DNA from 2 places in the Halobacillus rhizosphaerae genome. Region 2 is predicted to be linked to the other one. Evidence: predicted binding sites of a transcription regulator. Region 2 holds the regulator's gene; the other holds the start of a gene.

Region 1 (5,104 bases), on a different contig from region 2:
TTAATCAATGATTTTCTGGACTTGCAACGAATGGAAGCCGGCAGAGAACCCTTCAAACAGGAAGTATTTGAATTAGATGAAGTAATGAAAGGACTGATGGAAGGTTTTGAAATTAGTCACCCTGGTCACGAATTAATCTACTCTAATGACTCCTTCACTTCCAGCGTGCATGCGGACCGTGAGAAAATGATTCAGTTGTTTACGAACTTGATCAGCAATGCCCTTAAGTTTTCTCCTGATGGGGGAGAAGTCGTTGTGGCTGTAAATAATGATAAAAAGAATGTGTATGTCTATATTTCGGACGAAGGCATAGGGATTCCAGAATCTGAAATTTCAAAGCTCTTCACGAAGTTTCACCGTATTGATAACTCTAGTCAGAGGAAAATCGGAGGAACTGGTTTAGGACTTGCAATCAGTAAAGAAATTGCAGAAGTCCACCACGGGAAAATTACCGTGTTGTCTGAGCAGGGCTCTGGAAGTGTGTTTACGGTCACCCTGCCTCTGCACGAAAACATTTCCAGCCAGCAGTGTGAGATTGAAAACGTACCGCATGTAGTATTAGTTGAAGATGATCTTAATCTTTCGCGGTTGTTGAAGGATGAGCTCAGGGATGCCGGGTTGAAAGTGTCTCATTATAACGAAGGAAGGTCTGTTCTTGATGCTCTTCCTACTCTTCATGCTGATGCCTTTATCATTGATCTTACCTTAGCGGACCACGTATCCGGATGGGAAGTTATAGCTGGAATTAAAACTTGCAGCCATTTGCAGCATCTGCCTATCTTTATATCAAGCGCATTGAACCAATCAAATACGGAAGAAGAACTTAAAGTAGAAGGCTACTTAGTTAAACCTTATCCACCTAGTAAACTGTCCACGGTCATATTACAAACGCTGCTTCATGACAAGAAAAAAGGACAGATCCTCATTGCTAATGGAGAAGAAATTCACCAGGAGTAACTCGCATCGAGAACAGGTGGATAGTGGAAGAAGAGGGTTAATTAGGCACATGGAAAACATCGCACGTCTAAGCAGGCGATACGACCTCAAATGTTGATTTGCGGCCTCTATTTATGAAGAATGCAGAAAACCTGAACCGTTGAAATGTCACGGTTCAGGTTTTCTTTTTTAATTGAAATTCATAAAGGTCATAAAGTTCTTCAAATCCTGAAACCGAATGTTTGTTCGTTTCATGTTAGAATGTTAAAATATTGTGGTAAACTAATGATGAATTAGTTAGGAACGGAGGGGTCGTCATGGAGAATCAATTTGAATTGGTATCCCAGTATTCGCCGCAGGGAGATCAGCCTAAAGCTATCAAAGAGCTTGTGGACGGCATCAATAAAGGTGAAAAGCATCAGACATTATTGGGTGCAACAGGTACAGGTAAAACGTTTACCATGTCTAATGTGATCCAGCAAGTGAACAAGCCAACTCTTATTATCGCCCATAACAAAACATTGGCAGGTCAATTATACAGTGAATTTAAAGAGTTCTTTCCTAATAATGCAGTCGAATATTTTGTAAGCTATTACGATTATTATCAACCGGAAGCTTACGTGCCATCATCGGATACGTTTATCGAAAAAGATGCGAGCATTAATGATGAAATAGATAAACTCCGCCACTCGGCAACGTCCTCATTATTTGAAAGAAACGATGTGATCATAGTAGCCAGTGTTTCCTGCATATATGGCCTGGGTTCTCCTGACGAATACCGCAGCCAGGTTCTCTCGATTCGGACCGGCATGGAGAAAGACCGCGATGAATTGCTGCGTAATCTGGTAGATATTCAGTACGCTAGAAATGATATCGACTTTCAGCGTGGTACCTTTAGAGTAAGAGGGGATTCTGTAGAGATTATCCCTGCTTCTAGAGAAGACCATGCGATGCGCGTTGAATTTTTCGGAGATGAAATTGATCGAATCAGAGAAGTAGATGTGCTTACAGGGGAAATCGTTGGTGACCGTGAACATGTTGCCATATTCCCTGCCTCTCACTTCGTAACGCGGGAAGCGAAATTGAAAAAAGCTATTAAAAATATAGAAGAAGAATTAAACGTCCGCGTCAAAGAATTGAAGGATGAAAATAAATTGCTGGAAGCTCAGCGGATCGAACAGCGGACCAACTATGATCTGGAAATGATGAATGAAATGGGTTTCTGTTCGGGTATTGAGAACTACTCACGTCATCTAACTTTCCGGGAAAAGGGGGCCACTCCTTATACCCTGCTTGACTATTTTCCAGATGATTTCTTGATTATGGCAGATGAATCTCACGTTACCCTTCCTCAGGTTCGAGGAATGTTTAACGGGGATAAAGCTCGTAAACAGGTGCTCGTCGACCACGGATTCCGCCTGCCGTCTGCTCTTGACAACCGGCCGCTCAGGTTTGAAGAATTTGAAGATCATATCAATCAAATTACGTATGTGTCCGCAACACCCGGTCCTTACGAGTTAGAACATACACCGCGAGTCACTGAACAAATTATCCGTCCAACTGGTTTATTGGATCCGGAAATAGATATCAGACCGATCCATGGTCAAATTGATGACTTAATCGGAGAGATTAATAAGCGCAGTGAACGTAATGAACGAGTGCTGGTCACTACCTTAACTAAGAAAATGTCAGAAGACTTAACGGATTACTTAAAGGAACTTGGTATTAAGGTCGCTTATTTACACTCAGAAATTAAAACACTGGAACGGATAGAAATTATCCGTGATTTAAGAAGAGGAAAATATGATGTTTTAATTGGAATTAACCTCTTAAGGGAAGGGTTGGATATTCCTGAAGTTTCGCTCGTGACGATTCTTGATGCGGATAAAGAAGGATTTCTGCGCTCTGACCGCTCGTTAATTCAGACGATCGGCCGGGCTGCACGTAACCAAAACGGCCAAGTGATTATGTATGCGGATAAAATCACGAAATCTATGCAGTTTGCTATTGATGAAACCTACCGGCGCCGTGAAAAGCAGATTGCCTATAATGAAGAGCATGGCATTACTCCGACAACGATTAATAAAGAGATTAGGGATGTCATTAAAGCTACTACTGCTGCTGAAGAAGAGGCGTCATATGAAACAGGGAAAAAACCTTCAGAGATGACTAAGAAAGAGCGTGGGGAACTAGTGGATAACCTCGAGACAGAGATGAAACAAGCTGCCAGGGATCTGGATTTCGAGAAGGCAGCCGAACTGAGAGATATAATTTTGGAACTAAAAGCGGAAGGATGAGCACTTTATGGCCAGCAAGCATATTAGCATTAAAGGAGCCAGAGCACATAACTTAAAAAATATCGATATTGATATTCCTAAGAATAAATTAGTCGTAATGACTGGGCTGTCCGGATCAGGGAAGTCTTCGCTTGCGTTTGACACCATCTACGCTGAAGGACAGAGACGGTATGTAGAATCTCTGAGTGCCTATGCCCGCCAGTTCCTGGGGCAAATGGACAAACCAGATGTAGATTCCATCGAAGGGTTATCCCCGGCGATCTCTATAGATCAGAAAACTACGAGCAGAAACCCCCGTTCTACAGTGGGTACAGTAACGGAAATTTATGATTATTTACGTCTGTTGTTTGCTCGAATCGGCAGACCAACATGTCCAAACCACGGAATTGAAATTAGTTCCCAAACCGTTCAGCAGATGGTCGACCGGATTCTTGAATATCCTGAACGAACGAAAATGCAAATCCTGGCGCCGGTTGTATCTGGACGCAAAGGAGAGCATGTGAAGGTTTTTGAACAGCTGCAAAAGGAAGGCTATATCAGGCTAAGAGTAGACGGGGAAATGCGTGAAATTTCCGAGGAAATAAACTTAGAGAAAAACAAGAAACACTCTATTGAAGTAGTCGTGGACCGAATTGTTGTGAAGGATGGCGTAGAAGGCCGCTTGTCAGACTCTTTAGAGACTTCTCTGAATCTAGGCGGAGGCCATACAGTTGTTGATGTAATCGGTGAAGAAGAACTCATGTTCAGTGAACATCATGCCTGTCCGATTTGTGGATTTTCTGTAAGTGAATTAGAACCGAGAATGTTTTCATTTAATAGTCCTTACGGAGCCTGCAACCGCTGTGATGGTTTGGGTACCCAGCTTGAGGTGGACATCGACCTTGTAATTCCTGATTGGTCCAAATCTTTAAATCAGCACGCCATCTCTGCCTGGGAGCCGACGAGTTCTCAGTACTATCCTCAACTGCTTAAAAGTGTGTGCAAGCATTATGGCATTGATATGGACCAGCCGATCAAAGATATTCCGAAGAAAGTGTTAGAACGGATTTTATATGGCAGCGGAGAAGAAAAAATTCATTTCCGGTATGAAAATGATTTCGGTAAAGTCCGGGAAAATGAAATCTTCTTTGAAGGAGTCATCCCCAATATTTCCCGTCGCTATAGAGAAACGGGATCAGACTTTATCCGTGAACAAATGGAAAAATATATGACCCAGAAGCCATGCCCGAAGTGTAAGGGAAATCGCTTGAATGAAGAAGCATTAGCTGTTCGGATTAACGGAAAACACATCGGTGTAACCACAGACTTCTCGGTTACGGAAGCTAAAGAGTTCTTTGAAGGAGTAGAACTGACGGAAAAAGAGAGAACCATTGCCCGCATGATTCTTAAAGAAATTTGCGAACGTCTGAGTTTCCTTGCGAACGTTGGTTTGGATTACTTGACTCTTTCGCGTTCGGCTGGAACTTTATCCGGCGGTGAAGCGCAGAGAATCAGGCTGGCTACGCAAATTGGCTCTGCTCTCACCGGCGTTCTCTATGTGCTGGATGAGCCTTCTATCGGACTTCACCAGAGGGATAACGACCGGCTGATTAATACGTTAAAAAGGATGCGTGATTTAGATAACACGCTGATCGTAGTCGAACACGATGAAGACACAATGCTTGCTGCTGACTATTTAATTGATATAGGACCTGGCGCCGGGGCTCATGGGGGAAATATTGTTACCCAGGGTACGCCTAAACAAGTTATGCGGAGTAAGAAGTCTTTAACTGGCCAGTATTTGTCTGGGGATAGGTTTATCCCGCTGCCCGCTAAACGAAGAAAGCCGGACGGCCGTTATCTCACCATTAAAAAAGCAGAAGAAAATAACT
Region 2 (17,678 bases):
CAAGCAGCAGCTCCAATGGCAGTCACGAGTAGAAAGCTCAGTCCTTGCTGATTCAGCGAGGATTTTTCTTTTTTTGCAAGGACAAGCGTACACGTTCAGGACGTCTTGTTAAATGTGCTATAATTGTACCGTGATGAATTTTGTACGTTTTGGAGGATTTTTGTATGGCACAATACACACCTATGATGCAGCAATATTTAAAGATTAAAGCGGATCATAAGGATGCGTTTTTATTTTTTCGTTTAGGAGATTTTTATGAGATGTTCTTTGATGATGCCCTAAAAGCATCGAAGGAACTGGAAATTACATTAACCAGTCGGGAAGGAGGTTCTTCCGACCGGATTCCTATGTGCGGAGTGCCTTATCATTCTGCAGAAAATTACATAAAGCAATTAATTGGTAAAGGCTTTAAAGTGGCGATTTGCGAACAAGTCGAAGATCCTAAAGCTGCCAAAGGCGTTGTTAAGAGGGAAGTTGTTCAGCTGGTGACTCCTGGGACGGTCATGGAAGGGAGTATGCTCGAGGACAAAGAGAATAACTACTTGGCATCGTTAACTGAGTTTTCTGATGGAACATTTACAGTCAGCTATAATGATTTGACCACAGGAGAAAATAGTATCGCCCTTGTGACCGGCGGCTTTGACGCAGCGATCAGTGAACTTTACAATCGGCCGGTTAAAGAGGTTGTAGTATCAAGTGAGATGGCGGAAGAGCAATTGGAAATGCTGGAAGGAAGGCTGGGCTGCACGGTTTCCTTTGAAGACCGTACAGAGATTGAAGATGCTTTCAGCGGTTTAACGGAAGGAATCCATCAAGAGAAGTTTTTAACTGGGTTTGGCCGGATGCTTCAGTATATTAAACATACACAAAAGCGGGCTCTTGACCATCTAAGGCCTGTGCAAGTCATTGAATTACAAGAATTTATGTCTCTCGATATGTATTCCAAGCGTAATTTGGAACTGGTTGAAACGCTAAGGAAACAGGGGAAATCAGGGAGCCTTTTATCAGTTTTGGATCAGACCATTACCTCCATGGGGGCGCGAATGCTGAAAAAATGGCTGGAACGACCGCTGCTCTCCAGGAAAGAAATAGAAACTCGTCATGACCAAGTGGCAGGGTTTTTGGAGAATTACTTTGAACGGGAAGATTTACGGGAACAGCTGATTTCTGTGTATGATTTAGAACGACTGGCCGGACGCATCGCTTATGGGAATGTAAATGCGCGTGATTTAATTCAACTGCGTCATTCTTTATCTCGTATTCCTGATATTTTGGCGACCTTGCAGACATTTGACCATCCAGCGATGAAGCAATTGTTCGAAACCATCGACCCTCTTGAGAGTTTGAAGCAGTTACTTGTGGAGAGTATTGGTGAAGATCCTCCTCCTGTTATCAAAGAAGGAGGAGTGATCCGTGACGGCTTTAACCCTAAACTGGATGAATATCGAGATGCTTCTAAGAATGGGAAGCAATGGATCGCACAATTAGAAGCGAAGGAAAGGGAATCGACTGGAATTCGTTCGCTTAAGATTGGCTATAACCGGGTGTTTGGCTATTATATTGAGGTAACACGCGCAAATTTGAAGTACCTTCCGGAGGGGCGGTATGAACGTAAACAAACGTTAACCAATGCTGAACGGTATATTACCCCTGAGCTGAAAGAGAAAGAATCCCTCATTTTAGAAGCTGAGGAAAAGAGTGTTGAATTGGAATATGAACTCTTTCTGGAAGTACGCGAACGGGTGAAGGCCTACGTTCATAAATTGCAGTTTCTGGCAGAACAGATCAGCCGGATTGATGTTTTACAGGGGTTTGCCCAAATAGCTGAAAAGAATGATTACCATCGTCCTGCCTATCATGAAAAGCGGATCGTAGACATTAAACAGGGCAGGCATCCAGTTGTAGAAAGAGTAATGAAGGGAGAATCCTTTGTTCCTAACGATATTTATATGGATGAAGAGACAGATGTCCTGCTTATTACCGGCCCCAACATGTCGGGGAAGAGTACGTATATGCGTCAGCTTGCTTTAACGGCAATTATGGGTCAGATGGGAAGCTTTGTCCCCTCTGAATCTGCAATTCTGCCAATCTTTGATCAAATCTTTACCAGAATAGGAGCGGCTGATGACCTCGTTTCAGGTCAGAGTACTTTTATGGTAGAAATGCTGGAAGCGAACCATGCGCTTAGTCATGCTACAGAGAAAAGTTTGATTCTTCTAGATGAAATCGGCCGGGGAACAAGTACTTATGACGGAATGGCTTTAGCTCAGGCGATCGTTGAACATATTCATCAGCATATTCGTGCCAAGACGATGTTCTCTACCCACTATCATGAATTAACGAGCTTGGACCTAGAGCTGGATCGATTAAAAAATGTTCATGTAAGAGCGGAAGAGTATGAAGGGAGAGTTGTATTTCTGCACCAGATTAAAGATGGAGCTGCGGATGAAAGCTACGGGATCCATGTCGCCCAGCTTGCCAATATGCCTGACTCTTTAATTGACCGTGCAGCTGATTTGCTTGCTCAGTTAGAAAAAGGCGCAGAAAACGAAGTGGCAGCGTCGGCAGAAGATGACCAGCAGCTAAGTCTATTTGTTGAGGAAGCCCGGCCAGCTCCGAAAGCAAAAGCGGAAACTCCCCTTGAAAATCAACTAAAGAAGCTGAATTTAATGGAAATGACACCTATGGACGCTATGAATGAACTCTATCGTCTGAAGAAACAGATAAAGTCTTGAGGAGGTGTGCTTAATGGCAAAAATCCAGTTGATGCCAGACCACTTGTCTAATAAAATTGCCGCGGGAGAAGTAGTGGAACGGCCTGCCTCTGTCGTTAAGGAATTAGTAGAAAATAGCGTAGATGCTGGGAGCACCTGGATAACGATCGAGCTCAAGGAAGCTGGCCTTGAAAGTATTCAGATTACCGACAACGGAGCAGGGATGGAAGAAGAAGATTGTGAACGGGCATTTTACAGGCATGCCACAAGTAAAATTACGAATGAGCATGACTTATTTCATGTTCGCACGCTGGGGTTTAGAGGCGAGGCACTTGCAAGTATTGCGGCGGTCAGCCGGTTAAAACTCCAATCTTCTACTGGGGACCATGCTGGCACTTGTCTTGAGCTTGAAGGTGGCAGGCTTTTGAGTAAAACGAAAAGTGATGCCCGACAAGGAACTGAAATTAGTGTGAATGAGTTATTTTTCAATACTCCTGCACGATTGAAATATATGAAAACGATTCATACCGAATTGGGACACATTACGGATGTTTTAAACCGGATGGCGCTTTCCCACCCAGACATCAGGTTTACATGCACTCATAATGATAAGCAACTGTTCCAAACAAATGGCAGAGGGGATCTTCTCCAAGTCATCGCAAAGATTTATGGTGTAAATGTGGCGAGGAAAATGGTGCCGATTGAAACGGAAACCTTGGATTTTAAAGTGAAAGGTTATATAGCAAAACCTGAAATCACAAGAGCATCCAGAAGTTATATGTCGACAATGGTAAATGGCAGGTATATAAGGAGCATTGCTTTAAACAAGGCAATTCTGCAAGGTTATCATACATTACTTCCTATTGGTAAATCACCAATATCGGTGTTGAATATTGAGATGGATCCAATATTAGTGGATGTTAACGTTCATCCTGCGAAACTTGAGGTGCGCTTTAGTAAAGAAAAAGAATTATTTCACGCTATTGAGGAAGCCATTAGACAAGCATTTAGAAAACAGACGCTGATTCCTCACGTAGAAGATACTAAATCGAAGCCCGTTAAACAAAAAAGTGAACAGAAAACCTTTCAGTTTCATGAAAAACAGCCAAGCGATCATCAGGAAGAGGCTCACGAAGAGAGGGAAACATCCTTCGCTGAACTTATTCAGCAGGCACCCTCACAACCATCAGATAGTTATGAACAGGTTCAGCATTCTGTGGTGCGGGAAATGAATGAGGAGGAACGAGCGGTCCCTGCAGAACGGAGAGCAGAGACTAAAGAAGAAACAAAAGAGGAAGCAAATGAAAAAGACGACGGAAGAGTTCCGCCTTTGTATCCCATTGGCCAGCTGCATGGGACCTATATCATTGCCCAGAATGAAAATGGCATGTACATTGTTGATCAGCATGCAGCTCAGGAAAGAATTAAGTATGAATTTTTCCGTGACCAGCTCGCTGAAGTTGATCATGAGGTACAAGAGTTGCTCGTTCCGTTAACTTTTGATTTTTCACGTCAGGAAGCTTTGAAAATTGAAGAATTTAAAGAGGATTTAACCCAGGTTGGACTGTTTTTCGAACCGTTTGGTACGACGACATACATCATTCGCAGCCATCCGCAGTGGTTTCCAAATGGATTTGAAGAAGAAGTTATTCAAGAAATGATAGAACAATTAATGACTGAAGATAGAATTGATGTGCTAAAGCTGCGGGAAGAAGCGGCTATTCTTATGTCTTGTAAACGATCCATTAAAGCGAATCATTATTTAAACTTATCCGATATGACAAGACTTCTGGAAGACTTAAGAAATTCTACGGATCCATTCACTTGTCCACATGGACGGCCAATTATAGTCTTCTTTTCAGAGTATGAAATGGAAAAAATGTTTAAACGAGTCATGTAAACCCTGAACCCGTTCTCGGGAGTCAGGGTTTTTTATTTTTGCTTTCTATGCATAATTTTTCATTAAGAAACATGAACTGAATAAAAGGGAGGCTGCTAAGAAGATGCAAAAGGAAGTGAATCCTTTGCCTTATATGGTTGTGAATGGAGAAGGTGTGGTAACCGCAGAACCTAATTCTGCCGTTATCGAGTTAGGTGTACAGACGGAAAATAAAAATGTAGCAGCTGCTCAACAGGAGAATGCTGAAACGATGCATCAGATCCTCCAGTCTTTATTAACTTACGGGGTAGGGGAGGGGGCAATTCAAACGTCCCAATACACGGTATCACCTAAGTATGATTTTATAGATGGAGAGCAGGTATTAAAGGGATACCAAGTTAATCACCTTATTCGGATTACTGTAGGTCAGGTTGAAAATACGGGCGTAATAATTGATAGTGCAGTTTCTAATGGAGCGAATCAAGTAGCCGGAATCACATTTACTGCTAGAGATTTAGAAACCTACGAGCAGCAGGCATTAAGTGGGGCAATGGATGATGCGCTGGTAAAAGCGAGAACATTAGCCTCAAACATGCAAGTAAATATGAATCCTGTTCCGATTAAAATTATTGAAACGACGAGCGCCTCGGGTTCTATTACTCCTATGTATTTCAAGACTCAAGCAGCGGCATCGTCAACCCCTCTCATGCCTGGACAATTAGAAATAAGAGCAGCTCTTGAAGTTCAATTCGAATATGGAAAAAGAAGGGAGTAACGACGGACTGGTGATGAAAAGAGTAAGTTACAAATATTTAAAACTTAAAAAACCATAACCAGTTAACATAACAACGTTACGTCAACTGGTTATGGTTATATTTATAAGAGAATAAATGCATTACGAAATATTTTTTTGCTGCAAGAGAAAACGGAAGTAGTTTTCAATTTGTTTAATTTCCTCCGGCTGTACTCCGAACCAGGCTTTTTTATCAAAAAAGACGGGGTGGTCATAACCCTGATTCTTCAAGTGTTCTTTGATTTCCCGCATCTCATCCTCTGTTTCATCACTCAGTCCTAATAAATAATCAGCTGTCGTGTGAAGGGCATGAGCAATTTTGGTTAAATCCTCAAGATCAGGAGAAGTATATTGACGCTCCCAATTAGAAACGACTTGAGCAGATACACCAACTTTTTGAGCTAACATGGTTTGAGTTAACCGCCGTTCTTTACGTAGAGATCGAATTCTATCATGGACCACGAAAAGACCGCCTCCTTTTTTATATCATACCACAAACTAACGAAATGCGATAGTGAGACTAACGAGTTTTTTGATTTTTTATAACGGAATCCGTTAGTACTTGTAACGGATTCCGTTATTTTGCGTCGTGAGGTATGATTCTATCAAGGTTCATGTATAATGAAAGAAAGTTAGGAAGGTGAAGATATATGAAGCCCTTAGTCGTTTCTGTAGTTGGACCGACAGCGGTAGGTAAATCACGCTTAGGAGTGGAAATTGCTAAGCAGTTTTCGGGAGAAGTGATCAGCGGTGATTCTATGCAGATTTATCGCGGTATGGATATCGGGACAGCGAAGGTTACAACCAAAGAAATGGAAGGAATTCCTCATCATATGATTGATATTAAAAATCCTCAGGAATCTTTTTCGGTGGCAGAGTTTCAAGAAAAAGTGCAGTCGCTGATCGTTGAAATTACAGAACGAGGTCATTTACCTGTTTTAGTTGGAGGAACTGGACTTTACATACAGGCAACGTTATTTAATTTTAATTTTTCGGATCAACCTAAAGATGAAGAAGTTTACAAACGCCTTGAAGAAGAACTGAAAATAGAGGGCGCTGAGGCTATGTACGCCCGTCTGGTGAAGATTGATCCTTCCCAGGCTGCAAAGATCCACCCCAATAATGAACGGCGTGTGCTTCGTGCTCTCGAGATTCATGAGGCAACAGGGAAAACAATGAGTGAGTATCAGAATTTGCAGGCGGAAGATGGTGATTTTCGTCCAATCATTATTGGGTTGGAAATGGACCGGGAGCAGCTGTATAAGCGCATCAATATGAGAGTTGATGAAATGATGAAAGATGGATTGCTGGAGGAGGTTGAGGCTCTTTACAGGGATGGTTTAGAAGATGCCCAATCTATGAAGGCAATAGGATATAAGGAATTTGTTCCATATTTAAAGGGCGAATACTCCCTGGACCGGGCCGTTGAATTGTTAAAAAGAAATTCGAGAAGGTATGCGAAACGACAATACACCTATTTTAGAAACAAAATGCAGGTTCAATGGTATGAAGTGACTGAGGAAAACTATGAAGACAAATTTACAACAATTTTACGTGATTTAGCAGGAATGATGCAGTAAAACATAGAATGGTATTAATATAGATAGAAAAGAGGAGGAAGATTCATGGCTCAGACCGTAAATATTCAGGACAACTACTTAAACCAATTAAGAAAAGAACGTATGCAAGTGACGGTCTTTCTGCTCAATGGTTTTCAATTGCGTGGAGTAATAAAGGCGTTTGATAATTTTACTGTATTACTTGAAACGGATGGGAAGCAGCAGCTCATCTTCAAGCATGCAATTTCAACCTTTGCTCCAATGAAAAATGTGACATTGGATAAAGAATAGAGAATGACAGCGGGCGCACAGAAGCGCCCGCTTTTTCTTTTGTGCTGATATTTCGACCGTTACCGCTGTCCTTAGGAAAAACAAAAGGAGGCATCATGGATAGAATGGTTTTCTCCTCTGCTCAGCCTTCCTGACTGACTTCCCTTAGGCGTTTGTCACAGCTTTTGGAGATTATGCGTATGATGAAGGGAAATGAGGAGGGATCCATGTGCATCCGCAAGCTAAAGCTGTTCGATCTGGTACGATAAATATTGTGCTGAATGAAACAAAAGGAAATCCCATTGCCGTTCAGCAGATTCAGGCTCAAGAAACATCGATCAAACCTTTTCTTAGGATTGATGAATTCTTTTCTACCATTATAGGAATGAAGGATTTAAAGAAACGAGTGAAAGAAATCTATGCTCAAGTTCTAATTGCCCAGAAGCGAAAGGATTTGGGACTTAAGCCAAATACTCAAGTATTGCATATGGTCTTTAAAGGAAATCCGGGAACGGGAAAAACAACGGTTGCGAGAATGGTAGCTCAATTATTTAAGGAAATGAATGTTTTAGAGAAGGGGCAGTTTATCGAGGCAGACCGATCGGATTTAGTGGGGGAATATATTGGTCATACCGCACAAAAGACCAAAGATTTAATTCATAAAGCCATTGGAGGCGTTCTCTTTATTGATGAAGCATATTCTTTGGCGCGTGGAGGTGACAAGGATTTTGGAAAAGAAGCGATCGATACGATTGTGAAATGCATGGAAGACCATCATGACCGTTTAATTATGATTCTTGCTGGTTATCCAGAGGAAATGGACCAATTTCTACGTATTAACCCTGGTTTAGCTTCGAGGTTTCCAATTCAATTGCCATTTTCTAATTATTCAGCAGCAGAATTGTCTGCAATAGCCTCCAAAATGTTGGAAGAAAGGGATTACTGCTTAACTCCTCAAGCCGAACGGAAGCTGTATGATCATTTGATTTCTGTATGTGCCCACTCCCCTTACAACTTTTCGAATGCAAGGTATGTTCGTAATCTAATTGAAGAAGCAATCCGAAAACACGCTTGGAGAGTAATTAGCAGTAACAATCAAAAGAAGACCGCCCTAATGACGCTCGAAGTAAATGATTTTTGTGGAATCAACCATCTTTCCTGCCCTTAATTCTGCAGGAATACCGTTTGCTGGTTATTTTTGATATTATGAAAGGAAGGATGGTTTAGAAAAGAGGGTGACCCAAGTTGATAGATAAAGAAAAAGTAATCCTTGTAGCAAGAAAAGCACCAAGAGAAGATGAAGAGCGGTTTAACTACTCTCTGGAAGAGCTGCAGTCTTTAACGGAAACAGCGGACGGAGAAGTGTGTAAAGTTGTAATCCAAAATCGGGAACGTGTTCATCCGGCAACCTACTTAGGGGAAGGTAAGTTAGAAGAAATAAAAATTCTAGCTGAAGAGTTTGAAGCTGATTTAATTATTTTTAATGATGAATTATCACCGGGTCAGTTAAGGAATATCTCAGATCGGACAGATAGGCGGGTAATTGATCGCAGTCAGTTGATCTTAGATATTTTTGCTGGCCGTGCTCATACCAAGGAAGGGAAGCTTCAAGTAGAACTTGCTCAGCTTGAGTATCTGCTTCCACGCCTGGCTGGGCAAGGAACTGCATTATCGAGGCTTGGCGGCGGGATAGGGACCCGTGGGCCAGGGGAAACAAAACTAGAAACAGACCGCCGTCATATTCAACGGAGGATAGATGATATTAAAAAACGATTAAACACGGTCGTCAAACAGAGGGATCAATATCGTAAGCGGAGGAAAGAAAATAAAGCGTTTCAAATTGCGATTGTCGGATATACCAATGCCGGGAAATCGACCTTCTTTAATCAAGTGACAGAAAGTGATTCTTTTGAGGAGAACTTGTTATTTGCCACATTAGATCCTTTAACAAGGCAATTCAGTCTGCCTTCAGGCTTTCAGGCCCTGTTGTCCGATACAGTCGGTTTCATTCAGGATTTACCGACTACTTTGATTGCTGCCTTTCGCTCAACGCTTGAAGAAGTAACGGAAGCAGACTTTATTCTTCATATGGTAGACGCGGCTCATCCAGATCATCTTCACCAGGAACACATTGTGCTTAAACTGCTTGAGGAACTGGGAGCGAGCCAATTGCCAATGCTTACTGTTTACAATAAAAAGGACCTAGTGGAAGGAGATTTTATTCCACCGGCGTTCCCTTCTTTATCGGTCAGTGTGCACGACTCCATTGATGTGAAGCGGATCCTACATAAAGTAGAAGAAGTGATCAAGGATGACTGGTATGAATACGATGTGTTTGTACCTGCAGGTGAAGGAAAAAGACTTCAGGAATATAAGAAATTCAGCATAGTAACCAGCATGCAATTTTATGAAGAACGGGAAGGATATGCACTTCACGGATATATCCATCCAGACCACCCATTAAAACACAAGATTATACAAAAGTAAGGAAGAATGCGGCTCATGAATATTGAACAAGCTTTACGAGAGACGGAAGAATCCATTAGAAATTACCATGATGAGATTAATCGAAAGGTGGAAAAAAACCAGCGGAAAGTATTACAAGCTTTTCAGGCCCTGCGAGTTAGTGATGCACACTTTAATCCGACCACGGGCTATGGGTACGATGACTTTGGGCGAGATACGCTGGAAGCTCTTTATGCGGCAATCTTTAACGCGGAAGATGCCCTCGTTCGTCCTCAGCTGATCTCGGGAACGCATGCGATTACAACCAGTTTATTTGGAGTTCTGCGCCCTGGAGATGAACTGCTTTATATTAGTGGAGAACCTTATGATACACTCGCAGAAGTAATTGGGAGCAGTGGAAAAGACACGGGCTCCCTAAAGGACTTTGGTATCACTTATCAGTCCATACCGCTTACCAATGAACATGATTTTGACAAAGCAGAAATCGAACGTGCATTGTCTAACCAAACGAAAGTGGTGGCTATTCAGCGGTCAAAAGGCTATTCTGAACGGCCTTCCTTTCGTATAGAAGAGATTGAAAAGATTATTCAATACGTCCGTTCAATGAAAGACGATGTAATTATTTTCGTCGATAATTGCTACGGTGAATTTGTAGAAGAGCGGGAGCCTTTGGAGGCAGGAGCGGATTTAATTGCAGGTTCTCTCATTAAGAACCCTGGCGGCGGGCTGGCAAGAATCGGTGGGTACATAGCGGGGAAAAAAGAGCTGATTGAATTATGCAGTTACCGCCTCACTGCGCCTGGATTAGGGAAGGAAACGGGTGCTACGGTAAATAGTCTCCAGGAAATGTATCAAGGAATCTTCCTTGCTCCACATGTTGTGGGAGAAGCTCTTAAAGGAGCAGTATTCACAGCTAAATTTCTAAATGAGCTGGGCTTTAAGACTAACCCTTCCTACGATGTTCCGCGTACCGATCTCATTCAGTCGGTAAGTTTTGAAAACGCCAGCCAAATGGTTCGGTTTTGTCAGACCATTCAAGCGGCATCACCGATTAACTCTCATGTGACTCCTCACCCTAGCCCTATGCCTGGATATGAGGATGACGTGATTATGGCGGCCGGCACGTTTATCCAGGGAGCCAGTTTAGAGCTTACGGCAGATGGCCCGATCCGTCCGCCTTATACTGCCTTTGTCCAAGGCGGGTTAACCTATTCTCATGTAAAAATTGCTGTCACCACGGCAGTGGAACAGCTGCTGAGTGAAAATATTATGTAAGATTATAAGCGCTTTCTTTTTTTATGTAAACAATCCTAACATTCATTGACATATCACCTTCGTGTCGTATAATGAAAGTATCATTTCTTTTGGGAGGAGGCAATTCGATGAGTGATGAAATTCGTCGTTCGATGCCGCTATTCCCGATGGGGATTGTTCAATCTTTAACTGACCTGTCTGCGCGGCAAATCCGTTATTATGAGCAGCACAAACTTGTGACTCCTGCAAGATCAGATGGCAATCGCCGTCTGTTTTCCTTTAACGACGTAGATCGTTTGTTAGAGATAAAAGATCTCATAGAAAAAGGAGTAAATATGGCAGGAATTAAGCAGGTTCTGGAGCTGACGGACCAGCCGAAGAACGAGCCCTATAACGAAGAGCGCGTAGAAGAGGTCCACAATGAACTTTCTGAAAAAGAACTTCGTCGTATGTTACAGCAAGAACTATTCACTTCGGGAAGACAAGGTAAACTTGGATTACGACAGGGAGAATTATCACGATTTTTCCATTAAAGCAGTTCGGGAGGAGACGAGGCAATGGGATTAACCAGAGAAGAAATTTATAAGAAAATTGATGAGGAAAATGTTCGTTTTATCCGGCTTCAATTTACTGACATGCTGGGAACTATTAAAAATGTGGAAATACCATTAAGCCAGCTGGATAAAGCTATTGATGGATTAATGATGTTTGATGGATCCTCGATTGAAGGGTTCGTACGCATAGAAGAATCAGATATGTACTTAGTACCAGATTTAGATACTTTTGTAGTTTTCCCATGGACTTCTGAGAAAGGTAAAGTGGCACGCTTTATCTGCGATATTTATAATCCTGACAAAACCCCATTCGAGGGCTGTCCGCGTTATAATCTTAAACGCAACCTTAAAAAGATGGAGGAATTGGGTTTCTCTGCATTCAATATTGGAACAGAACCGGAATTCTTTCTATTCAAACTTGGGGAAGATCGGGAACCTACGTTGGAATTGAATGATAAAGGCGGATATTTCGACCTGGCACCTACCGACCTTGGGGAAAACTGCCGCCGGGACATTGTTTTAGAACTTGAAGAGATGGGATTTGAAATTGAAGCCTCTCACCATGAAGTGGCTCCAGGACAACATGAGATTGATTTTAAATATTCGGATGCTGTGAAACATTGCGATGATATTCAAACGTTTAAGCTTGCAGTTAAAACGATTGCACGTCAGCATGGACTGCATGCCACCTTTATGCCTAAACCGTTATTTGGCGTGAACGGATCCGGAATGCATGCGAATATGTCCTTGTTTAATGAAAATGGCAACGCATTCTTTGATGAAAAAGGTGACAAACAGCTCTCTAAAGTTGCTTACCATTTTACAGCGGGCATCATTAAACATGCGACGAACTTTACAGCGGTGACTAATCCCACTGTAAATTCCTATAAGCGTTTGGTGCCTGGCTATGAAGCTCCTTGTTATGTAGCTTGGTCCGGCCGTAACCGGAGTCCGCTGATTCGCGTACCGACTTCACGAGGGTTAAGCACCCGTATCGAAGTACGTAGTGTGGACCCATCTGCTAACCCATACATGGCTATGGCCGTGTTACTTGCTGCAGGGCTTGACGGGGTGAAAAATAAGTTAGAAGCTCCAACTCCAGTAGACCGGAATATTTATGTTATGAACAAAAAAGAACGTGAAGCTCATGGAATTAAAGATCTTCCAGCTACACTATTTCATGCGCTTGAAGAATTGGAAAAAGATCCAATTATGGTGGAAGCGCTTGGCGAACACCTATTCGAACATTTTATTGAAGCAAAAGAAATCGAATGGGATATGTTCAGAACCCAGGTTCACCCTTGGGAACGAGAACAATATTTACAGACGTATTAATCTTCTCACCCTTGATGTTAATAGCATCAAGGGTTTTTTTGTGAACAAATAGTAACTGGCGCACCGTTGTTTTTTGATTACTACAGTCAAAGTGAAGTTGAGACACAAGAAAATGATTCATCAAAACGCTCGAAAAAAAAGACTGGCCGGAGTTCGGTCAGTCTTTTTAGTCTTCTAGGAAATGATCATACGATTTCGGTTTGAATAGCTTTAGGTATATCCAGCTCCAGGGATTAGCCAATAGAAATCAGCGATCGCTCTCCGCGGATAATGAACCACCCGCCCCCCCGTTTGTCGGTGCTCACGATTCGCTTGCGCTTTCTTCTTTAATGAACAGTACGGTATAAACCGACTACTTTACCTAATATCGACACATCATTTAAGAGGATCGGATCCATGGTCGCGTTTTCCGGCTGCAGCCTAATGTGATTTTTTTCTTTAAAGAAGCGCTTAACAGTTGCTTCTTCGTCTTCTGTCATGGCTACTACAATGTCTCCGTTTTGAGCGGTTTGCTGCTGTCTGACAACGACCATGTCACCATTTAATATGCCAGCTTCGATCATACTTTCCCCTTGAACAATCAAAACAAAGGTGTTCTGGTCTGATCCGGCAAGTGAATCAGGAAGTGGAACATATTCTTCAATGTTCTCGACTGCAGTAATGGGAGAACCTGCGGTAACTTTACCAATGACAGGTGCATAAGCTGCTTCGCTTCTAGGAATACTATGGTCTTCTTCAAGCTCTATTACTTCTATTGCTCTAGGTTTTGTCGGGTCTCTGCGAATATACCCTTTTTTCTCTAGTCTGGATAAATGCCCGTGAACAGTAGAACTGGAAGCGAGGCCAACAGATTGGCCAATTTCACGAACGGATGGGGGATAACCCTTTAATAAAACCTGTTCTTTTATAAAATCTAGTATTTCCTGCTGCCGTTTTGAAAGTTTACTCATAGATTGACACCTCATACATAGGATTATAGTAACCACATTGTACCATGCATAAAAAATAAATACAAACAAGCGTTCGAATAAATGGGTTGACAAGAACCTTTGTTCGTATATAATTGGAATTAACAAAAGGCGAACAAAAGTTCTTAGGAACGTTCGTTCTTAAAATGGAGGGAATCTAATGTTTAATAAACTATCAAAGCTTGATGTTACTTATCTTGTTCTATTTATTGCGAGTTTAGCATTCTTATATTTCTCTATGGTGATTACAGGATAAAGTATATTATGATAAGAAGTAGTTTTATTAGAGAGGGTTAAGTGATCATGAGAGTAATACTATATTGCCGTGTAAGTACGGAAAAAGAAACCCAGGTTTCTTCCTTGAAAAGGCAGAGGGAAGAATTATATGCGATGGCAGCAGAGCACGGCATGGAAGTGTTGGATTGTATAGAAGAACGAGCGAGCGGTTACGAGGTTGAACGGGAAGGTCTCTACCGCTTGCTTCAATACTTCTCCAGTGAAGAAGCTGAAGGGCTTCTCATTCAGGATGAAACTAGACTTGGGCGGGGGAACACCAAGATTGCTTTATTTCATCAGCTGCAGAAACTGGGAGTGAAGATCTACTCCCTTTCTCACGATGGTAAATTAGAAATCTCGGAATCTGATTCAATGGTTTTGCAAATCGTAGGGATTGTAGAGGAGTACCAGCGGAAAATACATAATATGAAGATTCGCAGAGGGATGAAAAAAGCTGTTCAGAATGGATACAACCCGGCTAACAATCTTTCTAATCTTGAGGCAGCTTCTGGCAGGGAGCGAATTGAATTTCCAATCGAAGAAGTAGTGCGTTTAAGGCGAAATAAACTGACCTTTAAAGATATAGCTGCCACTCTAAGAGGGTTGGGGTATGATGTATCAAAAGCTACCGTTCATCGCAGGTATCAGGAATACGAATCACTTGAAAATAAAGAATGATCGCGTTACTATAGTAGAGACAAGGGCTTAAATGCGCTTGTCTTTTTCATGGATACTTCCAAATAAAGGGGTATGTAATATGTTGTCTAAAGAAAAAATTAATCGTATTAATGAATTAGCTAATAAATCAAAGCAAGAAGGCTTAACTAAGTCTGAGAAAGAAGAACAAAAGGAATTGCGTCAGCAGTATTTAGGAAATGTCCGTAAATCCTTTAAGAATCAGTTAAAAGGAATGAAGGTCATTGACCCGAATGGGAAGGATGTAACTCCTGAAAAGCTGAAGCAAATGCAGAAAAATGAAAAAAAACACTAATAAACTTTCCGCACCTGAGTGAAGGTGCGGATTCTTTGTTTGGAAGTAATTGGTGTTCCGGTAGAGCTCTTGCTTGAAAAAAACAGGAAATCACTGTAGAGTGCTTGTCACTGGAGCATTTTCATTATAGGATAAAACATGTTACATATAACAGAAATGAAAGGAGATTTTTGAACATGGCAAACAGCCTTGAACAAACTTCAATAAACACGATTCGTACACTAGCAATTGATGCAGTAGAAAAAGCAAACTCTGGACATCCAGGGATGCCGATGGGCGCTGCCCCGATGGCCTATACTCTTTGGACGAAATTTATGAACCACAATCCTAGTCATTCTCACTGGTTTAACCGTGACCGTTTTGTATTATCGGCAGGGCACGGCTCTATGCTTTTATACAGCCTGCTTCATCTTTCCGGTTATGATGTAAAGATCGATGATTTAAAGTCTTTCCGCCAATGGGATTCCAGAACTCCAGGACACCCTGAGGTTCACCATACAGACGGTGTAGAAGCAACAACCGGACCGCTGGGTCAGGGACTTGCAATGTCTACAGGTATGGCGATGGCCGAGGCCCACTTAGCAGCAAAATACAACCGTGACGACTATAATGTAGTTGACCACTATACGTTCGCAATTTGCGGAGACGGAGATTTAATGGAAGGCGTTTCACAAGAATCTGCTTCTCTTGCCGGCCACTTGGGCCTTGGTAAACTAGTCGTTCTTTATGATTCCAATGATATCTCCTTGGATGGTGATCTGGATCGATCCTTTAGTGAAAGCGTTGAGAAGCGCTATGAAGCTTATGGCTGGCAGGTTATTCGCGTAGAAGATGGAACGGACACAGAAGAAATTGCCCGTGCGATTGAAAGTGCAAAACAAAACACAGATCAGCCGACGATGATTGAAGTGAAAACTGTAATTGGTTACGGTTCTCCAAATAAATCAGGTAAGTCTGCTTCTCACGGTGCTCCGCTTGGAGAAGAAGAAGTGACAGCAACGAAAGAATATTATAAATGGGAACATGAACCATTCCATGTACCTGAGGAAGTTTATCAGGATTTTAAAGATAAAGTCCAAGCGAATGGACAGCAGCAAGAGGATTCCTGGAATGATCTAATGAAGGGATATAAAGAAGCTTATCCTGAGTTAGCTGAAGAACTGGAAGCTGCCATTAAAGGCGAACTTCCTGAAGGGTGGCAAAATCAGCTGCCTACGTATAAAGCCGGAGAAGACAAGTTAGCTACCCGTGCTTCTTCTGGAGAAGTTATTAATGCTCTTTCCAAAACGGTTCCTTATCTATTTGGAGGAAGCTCTGACTTAGCAGGCTCTAACAAAACGTCTGTTAAAGAAGAAGAAGATTTCTCAAGAGAGAATTATGCTGGACGTAATATCTGGTTTGGCGTGAGAGAATTTGCTATGGCTTCTGCTTTAAATGGAATGGCGCTTCATGGCGGCTTAAAAGTATACGGCGGTACCTTCTTCGTATTTAGTGACTATCTGCGTCCTGCTCTACGTCTATCAGCAATTATGGATGTACCAGTCAATTATGTATTTACTCATGACTCTGTCGCCGTTGGTGAAGATGGCCCAACTCATGAACCTGTAGAACAGCTTGCTTCTCTTCGCGCGATTCCTAACTTGTCCGTTATCCGTCCGGCCGATGGAAATGAAACGAGTGCAGCTTGGAGACTTGCATTAGAATCTAACAAAACACCTACAGCACTAGTTCTTACACGTCAAGGACTTCCAACTCTGGAAGGAACGGATGAAAAATCTTACGAAGGCGTGAAAAAAGGTGGATATGTAATCAGTGACTCCGAGAAGGAAGAACCAGATGCGGTTCTGCTGGCATCAGGCTCTGAAGTTCAGCTTATTATTCAGGCACAAGCCGAACTGAAGAAAAATGGCTACGATGTGCGAGTTGTAAGTATGCCATCCTTTGACCGATTTAATGCTCAAAGTAATGAATATAAAGAAAGCGTACTTCCTAATCAGGTTCGTAAGCGTTTAGCTGTTGAAATGGCTGCATCCTTCGGCTGGGATCGTTACGTAGGTCTTGATGGTTCAGTAATTGGAATCGATACCTTTGGCGCCTCTGCACCAGGAGAAACAGTTATTGAAAATTATGGCTTTACCGTTGAAAATGTTGTGAAACATGCAGAAAACCTTATGAATTCCTAAAGTCTTTTTAATTAAGCTGCTGCTGTACTAGCAGCAGCTTGATTTAATTTTAGAATAGTTCACCGGGAATCTATGACAAAAATCGAAATTACTGAACGTGAAGAAATGACATCCTTCGCTTCCCTAAGCCGTTATACTACGACTCAAGGGGGGATTAAGGATGCACTTTGCTATTTTTGCTGTGAAGCCAGAAGTCAGTGTCAGCTATTATTATAAAGTTGAAATGATGAAACGTTTTCTGCTGGAATGTCTCCGTTTTCCACAATCGGAGGTCCATCAAAAGCAGCTGGAATATATAACTGATGCTTTTCCTTACATAGATTGGCTGAATCAGAGAAAGAACATGAATGTTAGTGAGAAAAATGATAGGTTTGTAAGGTTTCCTTTTTCGGATGAAGAGGGCAATTATGGTATAATAAAGTATAAGAATAATAGC

The links. The regulator LexA, encoded in region 2, represses DNA repair genes until DNA is damaged. The targets are predictions, from matches to a motif close to CGAACATATGTTCG.
Region 1: a site for LexA is predicted at 1,172-1,185, ahead of uvrB (excinuclease ABC subunit UvrB). Genes of this name have one in related genera too.

The regions. Positions count from the first base shown of each region.
Region 1 covers NZ_JAUTWQ010000010.1:178,147-183,250, reverse strand. The annotation lists gene Q7A53_RS12480 (ATP-binding protein) at 1-957, shown strand, start outside; gene uvrB (excinuclease ABC subunit UvrB) at 1,254-3,233, shown strand; gene uvrA (excinuclease ABC subunit UvrA) at 3,241-5,104, shown strand, end outside.
Region 2 covers NZ_JAUTWQ010000001.1:786,974-804,651, reverse strand. The annotation lists gene Q7A53_RS04145 (outer spore coat protein CotE) at 1-32, shown strand, start outside; gene mutS (DNA mismatch repair protein MutS) at 165-2,735, shown strand; gene mutL (DNA mismatch repair endonuclease MutL) at 2,749-4,614, shown strand; gene Q7A53_RS04130 (SIMPL domain-containing protein) at 4,718-5,368, shown strand; gene Q7A53_RS04125 (helix-turn-helix domain-containing protein) at 5,489-5,848, opposite strand; gene miaA (tRNA (adenosine(37)-N6)-dimethylallyltransferase MiaA) at 6,037-6,966, shown strand; gene hfq (RNA chaperone Hfq) at 7,012-7,236, shown strand; gene Q7A53_RS04110 (AAA family ATPase) at 7,445-8,383, shown strand; gene hflX (GTPase HflX) at 8,464-9,702, shown strand; gene Q7A53_RS04100 (methionine gamma-lyase family protein) at 9,718-10,956, shown strand; gene Q7A53_RS04095 (MerR family transcriptional regulator) at 11,064-11,468, shown strand; gene glnA (type I glutamate--ammonia ligase) at 11,493-12,824, shown strand; gene lexA (transcriptional repressor LexA) at 13,151-13,774, opposite strand; gene Q7A53_RS04080 (YneB family resolvase-like protein) at 14,096-14,746, shown strand; gene Q7A53_RS04075 (DUF896 domain-containing protein) at 14,826-15,059, shown strand; gene tkt (transketolase) at 15,236-17,242, shown strand; gene sirA (sporulation inhibitor of replication protein SirA) at 17,403-17,678, shown strand, end outside.